Regions from separate parts of the Lactobacillus sp. C449L genome, predicted to be linked through region 1. Evidence: riboswitches for the same ligand, from Rfam matches in the RefSeq annotation. Region 1 holds a riboswitch; the other holds the start of a gene.
The links. A riboswitch is a leader RNA that binds a small molecule or an ion and turns the genes downstream of it on or off. The one in region 1 is predicted to bind lysine.
Positions count from the first base shown of each region.

Region 1 (3,424 bases):
TCCTGCGCTTGTCCGTTTTCGGCAAAAATAACTGCAGGACGTGGTACCCGATTATAATTTGATGCCATACTGTAGCCATAAGCACCAGTAGAAAGCACTGCAATCACATCGCCCGGCTTAGTAACAGGCAGTGGGAGTTTGTTAATTAAAATATCGCCGGATTCGCAATAGCGGCCAGCCAAATGAACAGTTTCTACTGTTTTAGCTATAGGGGCTCGCGCTAAAAGTGCTTCATATTTTGCCTGGTATAGAGCGGGACGAATATTATCTCCCATGCCACCATCAACTGCCACATAGGGCAATAGTCCAGGAACTTCTTTTCTTGACCCGATGGTGTATAAACTGTAGCCTGCAGCGCCAACAATTGAACGTCCTGGTTCAACCCAAACTTCTGGTACCTGTAATTGATATTGCTGGGCGCAAGTGCGTATTGTGTGAACTATTTGCTCTACAAAGGTAGCAAGCTCCAGCACTTGATCTTGAGCCGTATAACGAATACCAAAGCCGCCGCCTAAGTTGATTACGGACGGTTGATAATCATATTTTTGCGACCACTCATTAGCTAGTTTCATCAGCTTTTCTACTTCCAGACTAAAGCCCGCTGTTTCCAGAATTTGTGAGCCAATATGCGCATGGATTCCAATTAGTCTCATCTGCTTATTTTCTTGTACCTGTAAAAAGGCCTGCTCAGCCTGCCCCGATTTGACGTCAAAACCAAACTTGCTATTTTCCTGCCCAGTTTGATCGTATTCATGGGTATGCGCTGATATGCCAGGAGTTATTCTCAGCATTACCTGAACTTGACTGTCAGTAGTTGCTAAAACTTCTTTTAGCAACGTAATTTCATGGAAATTATCAAGAATTATCACACCAACATGATGTTGGACTGCCATTATTAACTCGGTTTTAGTTTTATTATTGCCATGAAAACTAATTCGGTCTGCAGGAAACCCCGCTTTAAGTGCAGTATAAAGTTCACCGCCTGAGACTACATCAATGTGCCCGTCAAGTTGATTGATTAGTTGATACATCGCAATTGCGGAAAAAGCTTTACTAGCATAACTAATTGCAAAACTAACATGCTGTTTTGTAAAAGCATCCCTAAGGGCATTAAACTGATGACGAATTTGTGTAACGTCATAAGCTACCAGTGGTGTGCCAAACTCTTTTGCTAAGTCTAATGCATCAACACCACCAATAACTAAATGTCCTGCTGCATTTGTCTGATAATAATCGCTCACTGCTATTTAATACCCCCGTAGTGTAACTAAAAAGGACTCCTTTGTGCGCGTAACACAAAAGAGTCCTTCAAATTAAAAATTATAATTTGATTCAATTTTGGCGATAGCGCTCCGCAAATCTAATATTTGCGACAGTCCGTAATCTATTGAATTACGTCCCAGCTTTTAACTACTGCAATAATTAATGCTTCGGCAATCTCCCCTTTCACTAGCTTCTTAATTTTTGCAGAAACTCCACTAGCTAATCTTGTCGATTGCGACCTCTTCGTTTTATTTATAAAAATATTAATATCATTTACCATATCTGTCAAGAAATTTTCATAAACAGTTAACTAAATATTTTATAAGAGCTGCTTAATCAACATTTTAGTTGCAGATTAAAATTAAAATGTTAAAATTCATTACTAATCAAATTTAAAAAAAGTTAATCAAGTAGGTGTACAGGAATGAAAGTTGTTAAGTTTGGCGGCAGCTCTTTAGCCAATGCCGAGCAATTTCAAAAAGTTATTAATATTATTAACGCTGATCCAACGCGTAAAGTAATCGTTACTTCAGCTCCCGGAAAAAGATTTGCCCAAGATATTAAGGTGACCGATCTGCTAATCAAATATGCTGAAAAAACTATAAATAAGCAAGATAGCGCTGAAATTCTTAAACAAATCTGGTCAAGATATCGGGAAATTGCGACTTTTTTTGGCCTTACGGCAACAGAACTTAAGCCTTTGTACGAAGAACTAGTAGAGTTACCAAATGGTGCCTATCCCAATCAGGCTTTTTTGCTTGATGCCTTCAAAGCTCATGGGGAGAGAGTCAATGCTCAGCTATTAGCGCTCATCTTACAAAAACAAAAGCTACCTGTTCGTTATCTTGACCCTAAAGCAGCAGGTTTTTTGGTAAGCAATGTGGCGGGTGACGCTCAGGTTTTAGAGCAAACTTATACTAATTTATTAAAATGGCGAGCTGTACCTGAATTATTAATCGTGCCTGGTTTTTATGGCATTACCACTAACGGTAATATCGCAACTTTTTCACGAGGTGGCTCTGACATTACGGGAGCTATATGGGCACGTGGAATTCAAGCCGATATGTATGAAAACTTTACTGATGTTAACGCAATTTATGCTGCCGACCCGCGTATTGTTGATCAGCCTCACGCAATTATAATCATGACTTATCGGGAACTACGAGAATTATCATATGCGGGTTTTTCAGTGTTTCATGACGAAGCACTGATTCCAGCCATTCAGGGCCACGTACCTATCAACGTCAAGAATACAAACCATCCCGAACTTCCGGGTACACTAATTGTTCCCGAAAAAGACGTTCGTCCTAAAAGTGTCATTACCGGAGTGGCAAGTTCAAACCATTTTTCTGCCTTATATTTGCATCGGTATTTGTTGAATAAAGAAACAGGTTTTACCCTGAAACTACTAGAAATATTTTACAAGTTCAACATTTCTTATGAACATATGCCATCGGGAATCGACGATTTAACTGTTATTTTTGATAAACGGCAGTTTACTGATGAATTGCGCGCACAAATGTGCCAAGAAATTAAAAAGATTATCCACCCTGACCAACTTGAGTGGATTGACGACTATGCCATTATCATGGTGGTTGGTGAAGGCATGCGTAATAAGATTGGTGCAATGAAAAGTATTACAACCTCGTTAGCAGATAAACACGTGGCAATTCATATGATCAATCAAGGTGCATCAAGAATCTCAATTATGTTGGGTACTAAAAAGGCTGATGCAGCAACTGCCGTTGCACAAATTTATCACCAGTTTTTTAACTAGTATTAAAGGAGTTTAACATGGTGCAAATACTAAAAGTTCATGGTTCACAGAACAAATTTTTCTTACTTGATCAAGCATTACTTAAAAAGCCGCTCACTAAAAAAGAATTGATATCTCTTGCTCAGCAGCTAACTAACCCGCAAACTGGTCCTTTAGGCGGAGCTGACGGCTTGCTAGTTGTCAGTGAATCGACTCATCCTCAAGCTTTGGGAAAAATGCAAGTTGTTAATGCCGATGGTTCTTTTGCCTCTATGTGTGGTAATGGTTTACGAACAGTTGGCCGCTATTTGGCCCAAAAATATCAAAAAAACTTGTTCAAAGTTGAAACTGAACAAGCTGATCTACGGGTTACCTGCCAGCCTGACTGGGCACCTGAAGTTAAAG
Region 1 covers NZ_JBWXGA010000002.1:334,574-337,997, forward strand. Annotated here, with positions in the region: gene lysA (diaminopimelate decarboxylase) at 1-1,241, opposite strand, end outside; lysine riboswitch at 1,338-1,514, opposite strand; gene AC2JF9_RS04940 (aspartate kinase) at 1,688-3,040, shown strand; gene dapF (diaminopimelate epimerase) at 3,058-3,424, shown strand, end outside.

Region 2 (3,424 bases), on a different contig from region 1:
CTACTTTTGCGCGATAGATATTGCGATTATAATCGGGTGCTAGGACATTTTCACCGTGAAAAACAACTTCACCAGCAGTTGGCTCTTCCAGTAAGTTGATACAACGTAAAGTTGTAGACTTACCACCACCTGAAGGACCAATAATGGTAGCAATTTCGCCTTTATTAATATCAAGAGAAATATCTTTGAGCACTTGGTGTTCACCAAAGGACTTTTGAATGTGCTTTAAACTTAAAATAGTTTCATTAGTTTCGGTCATTACTTAACCTCCATGTTCTTAGGCGTTCCTACTTGAACTTGATTTGCCATTAAGTTGTAATTTTTGTCCCCTTGAAGGTGTTTCTCAATTAAGTTGAATATTCTCGTAATTGTAAAGGTAAGAATTAGGTAAATTGCTGAAATTGTCAGGTATGTTGGGAAGAACTTAAAGGTTTGACTTGCAACTGTTGTTCCGACAAAGAACAGTTCGGATACGGAAATAATACTTAAGACGGAAGTATCTTTGATGTTAACAATAAACTCGTTAGTGATTGAAGGCAGGCAGTTTCGAATTGCTTGTGGCAAGATAATATGCCACATTCTTTGATTATGGGTCATCCCCAAAGCGCTGGCTGCTTCAAACTGTCCTTCTGGGGTTGAAATAATCCCGCCGCGGATAATTTCTGCTAAGTAAGCCCCGGTATTGATAGATACAATTACTAAAGCGGCTATTGTCCGGTCAATGTTAATGTGCCAGAATTGGGCAATACCATAATAAATTACAGCAGCCTGAACCATCATTGGCGTACCACGGAAAACTTCAATATAAACCGCTAATAGCCAATTGATAAACTTCAATAGCCACTTTTTACCTTGGCTAGTTGGCGTAGGAATAGTTCTGATAATGCCAACAAAAAGTCCAATGAAAAAGCCAGCAATTGTTCCGACTAAAGCGAGAAGTAAAGTCATACCAATACCATTTAGTATCATCCCGCCGTATTCTTTCCACATTGAAACCAGCCATGGCTCTGCCTTGCCATTTTTGCCCTTTTTCTCATCTGTTTTAGGCTGCTCTTTAACGGCAGCTGTCATTAATTTAGTTCGTTCAGAATTAGGAATAGTAGCCAGAATCTGGTTCACTTCTTTAAGCAACTTTTTATTAGGCTTGGCTATTCCAATAGCGGTAGTTGAGTCTTCCTTGGAAATCTTGAAACCAGCCATTTTACTGAGAGAAATGGCCTTAATATCTGGATCAACCATTTTAAATGAAGTTGATTCAGTATCTTCAGCAATATAGCCATCAATTGTGCCAGAAATTAAACTCTGCCGCATTGCCGCGAAATCACGCATTGCGGGTTGCTTTTTAGCTCCTTTTAATTGGTTAATTAGAGCATAGTGCGAGGTACCTTGTTGGGCAGTTAATTTTGCGCCTTTAAAATCATTCAGCGTTTTGGCATTGGCATATTTACTGTTAATTTTAGTAATTACAACGAATGTGCTGTTTCTATATGCGTTTGAAAAATTGATTGCCTTTGCCCGTTCGGCAGTAGGGCTCATTCCGGCGATGATCAAATCGGCTTTGCCGCTAGTTAGAGCAGGAAGAAGGCCATCCCACTCAGTCTTAACAATGACTACTTTACGGTGCAATTTTTTACCAATCATTTTGGCAATCTTAACGTCGTAACCGTTAGCGTATTCGCGCGAGCCTTCAATTCGAACCGCACCATTTGCATTAGTGGTTTGGGTCCAATTATAAGGCTGATAGTTCGCCTCCATAGCTACTTTTAGCTCACCATCATCGCGTTTAGCTTCAACTTGTGAAAAGTTAAAACTGCTACCGATAATGAAGCTAAGTACTACTGCCACGATGGCAGTAACCCACTTATTTCTTGACTTCATTTTGAAAACCTCCGAAAATCTTGTTTCAAATAAAGCCAATACAATAAAAAGCGTAAATAAAAACCCCGCTGTTTCAAAACAACGAGGTTATAATTAATCATTTTTTGACAAATCATATAGCGCTCCCTAGTAATTAACTAGGACAGTCTGCAAGATATTCTCTATTGCAGCCCAACAAAAATAATCAAACGAATATTATTCTTGTTTCGGCAATAATTCTTTGGCCAACCATCTTCGTGTTCGTTCACTCAGGCTAGCTTTGTAATTATCGCGACCTCTATTGCATTGGAAATTATTTAACTTAGGAAAAATAATAGGCTAAAAATGGGATCTTGTCAATAACTTTGTTTAAACAAATTATTATTAATATTTCATTTTTACTTTATTATGAATGCAGCCACCCATTATCACTACAATAATCACGCTTTTTCATTCTTGAAACATAGGGATTGCCAGCAACAAAATAGCGTAGTTTTTTATTGGCCCACTCAAGTTCAGACTGATTAACACCAATTCGCTGGCTAGTCGCAACTTGCTTAGCAACTTTTTTATGGGCGTTATCCAGGTCAATTGCAAAAGGCGAATCACTTAAAAAGTGTAAGTTCCATGTCTTGTCTTGAATTCCAAAGGCTTGCATCACTTTAGCCGGCCCATTGGTTAACAAAACGCCGCTTTTCCCAGCCCGATTAGCAACCATTTGGTCAATTCCCCAGATTGGTTCGATTGCTCTGATTAGAATACCTTGCGGTTCATCTTTTTCTTGGGTTGCCACATTTAAAAAGAAGTATTGACGTTGCGCGTAAATATAAACTGTTCCGCCACAACGATATAAACCTTCATTAGCTGGGCTGCGGCGTCCTCCGTAAGAATGAGCGGCGCGATCTCTTTTGCCTAAATACGCTTCAGTTTCGACAATATAACCACCTAGAATATGACCACTGCCACTATAAGTTAAAGGGCGTCCAAGTAAGTCAGCACTAATTTTTTCCGTTGAGTTATTTGTAAAATAAGTTAAGTAATTCATCGTTTTTTCTGTTGTACAGTCTTTCGAGATAGATATATGCACTTGACCCGAATCCGATCATAAAGCAATATTACGCATTTCTGATAAACCAAGAGGTATTCCCTGTGATGTATTACCGCATGAGTTAGTTCTTTTTTCGGCGTAAAAAATGGTAAGCAATAGTTAAGACTAAAACGCTGAAAACAATTGCTGCAAATGTTGTGTTTGATAATTCATAATTAATTGGTGGCAAAGATATGAGCAGTTTTAAAGCAATAATGACAATCAAAACATAAGCCATTGGTTGCAATTCTGGGATGATATCCATCAGCTTAATGATTACTTCTGCGACACCCCGCATGCATAAAATACCAATCATGCCTCCAATTAGGACAACTACCGGATTGCTAGAAATTGCAAGTGCTGCTAAAACTGAGTCAATTGAAAAGACAATGTCCATTGCCTCAATGGAAATTACCGTGCGCCAAAAAAGTGACAGTAAATGTTTGCTTTTTGCTTTAGTATGGAAAGCAGCTGGTTCTT
Region 2 covers NZ_JBWXGA010000003.1:40,237-43,660, forward strand. Annotated here, with positions in the region: gene AC2JF9_RS05865 (amino acid ABC transporter ATP-binding protein) at 1-259, opposite strand, end outside; gene AC2JF9_RS05870 (ABC transporter substrate-binding protein/permease) at 259-1,878, opposite strand; lysine riboswitch at 1,988-2,166, opposite strand; gene AC2JF9_RS05875 (DNA-3-methyladenine glycosylase) at 2,264-2,902, opposite strand; gene AC2JF9_RS05880 (TerC family protein) at 3,027-3,424, opposite strand, start outside.
Region 2: it holds a riboswitch for lysine, as region 1 does, so the genes downstream of both, AC2JF9_RS05870 (ABC transporter substrate-binding protein/permease) here and lysA (diaminopimelate decarboxylase) in region 1, are expected to answer to the same signal.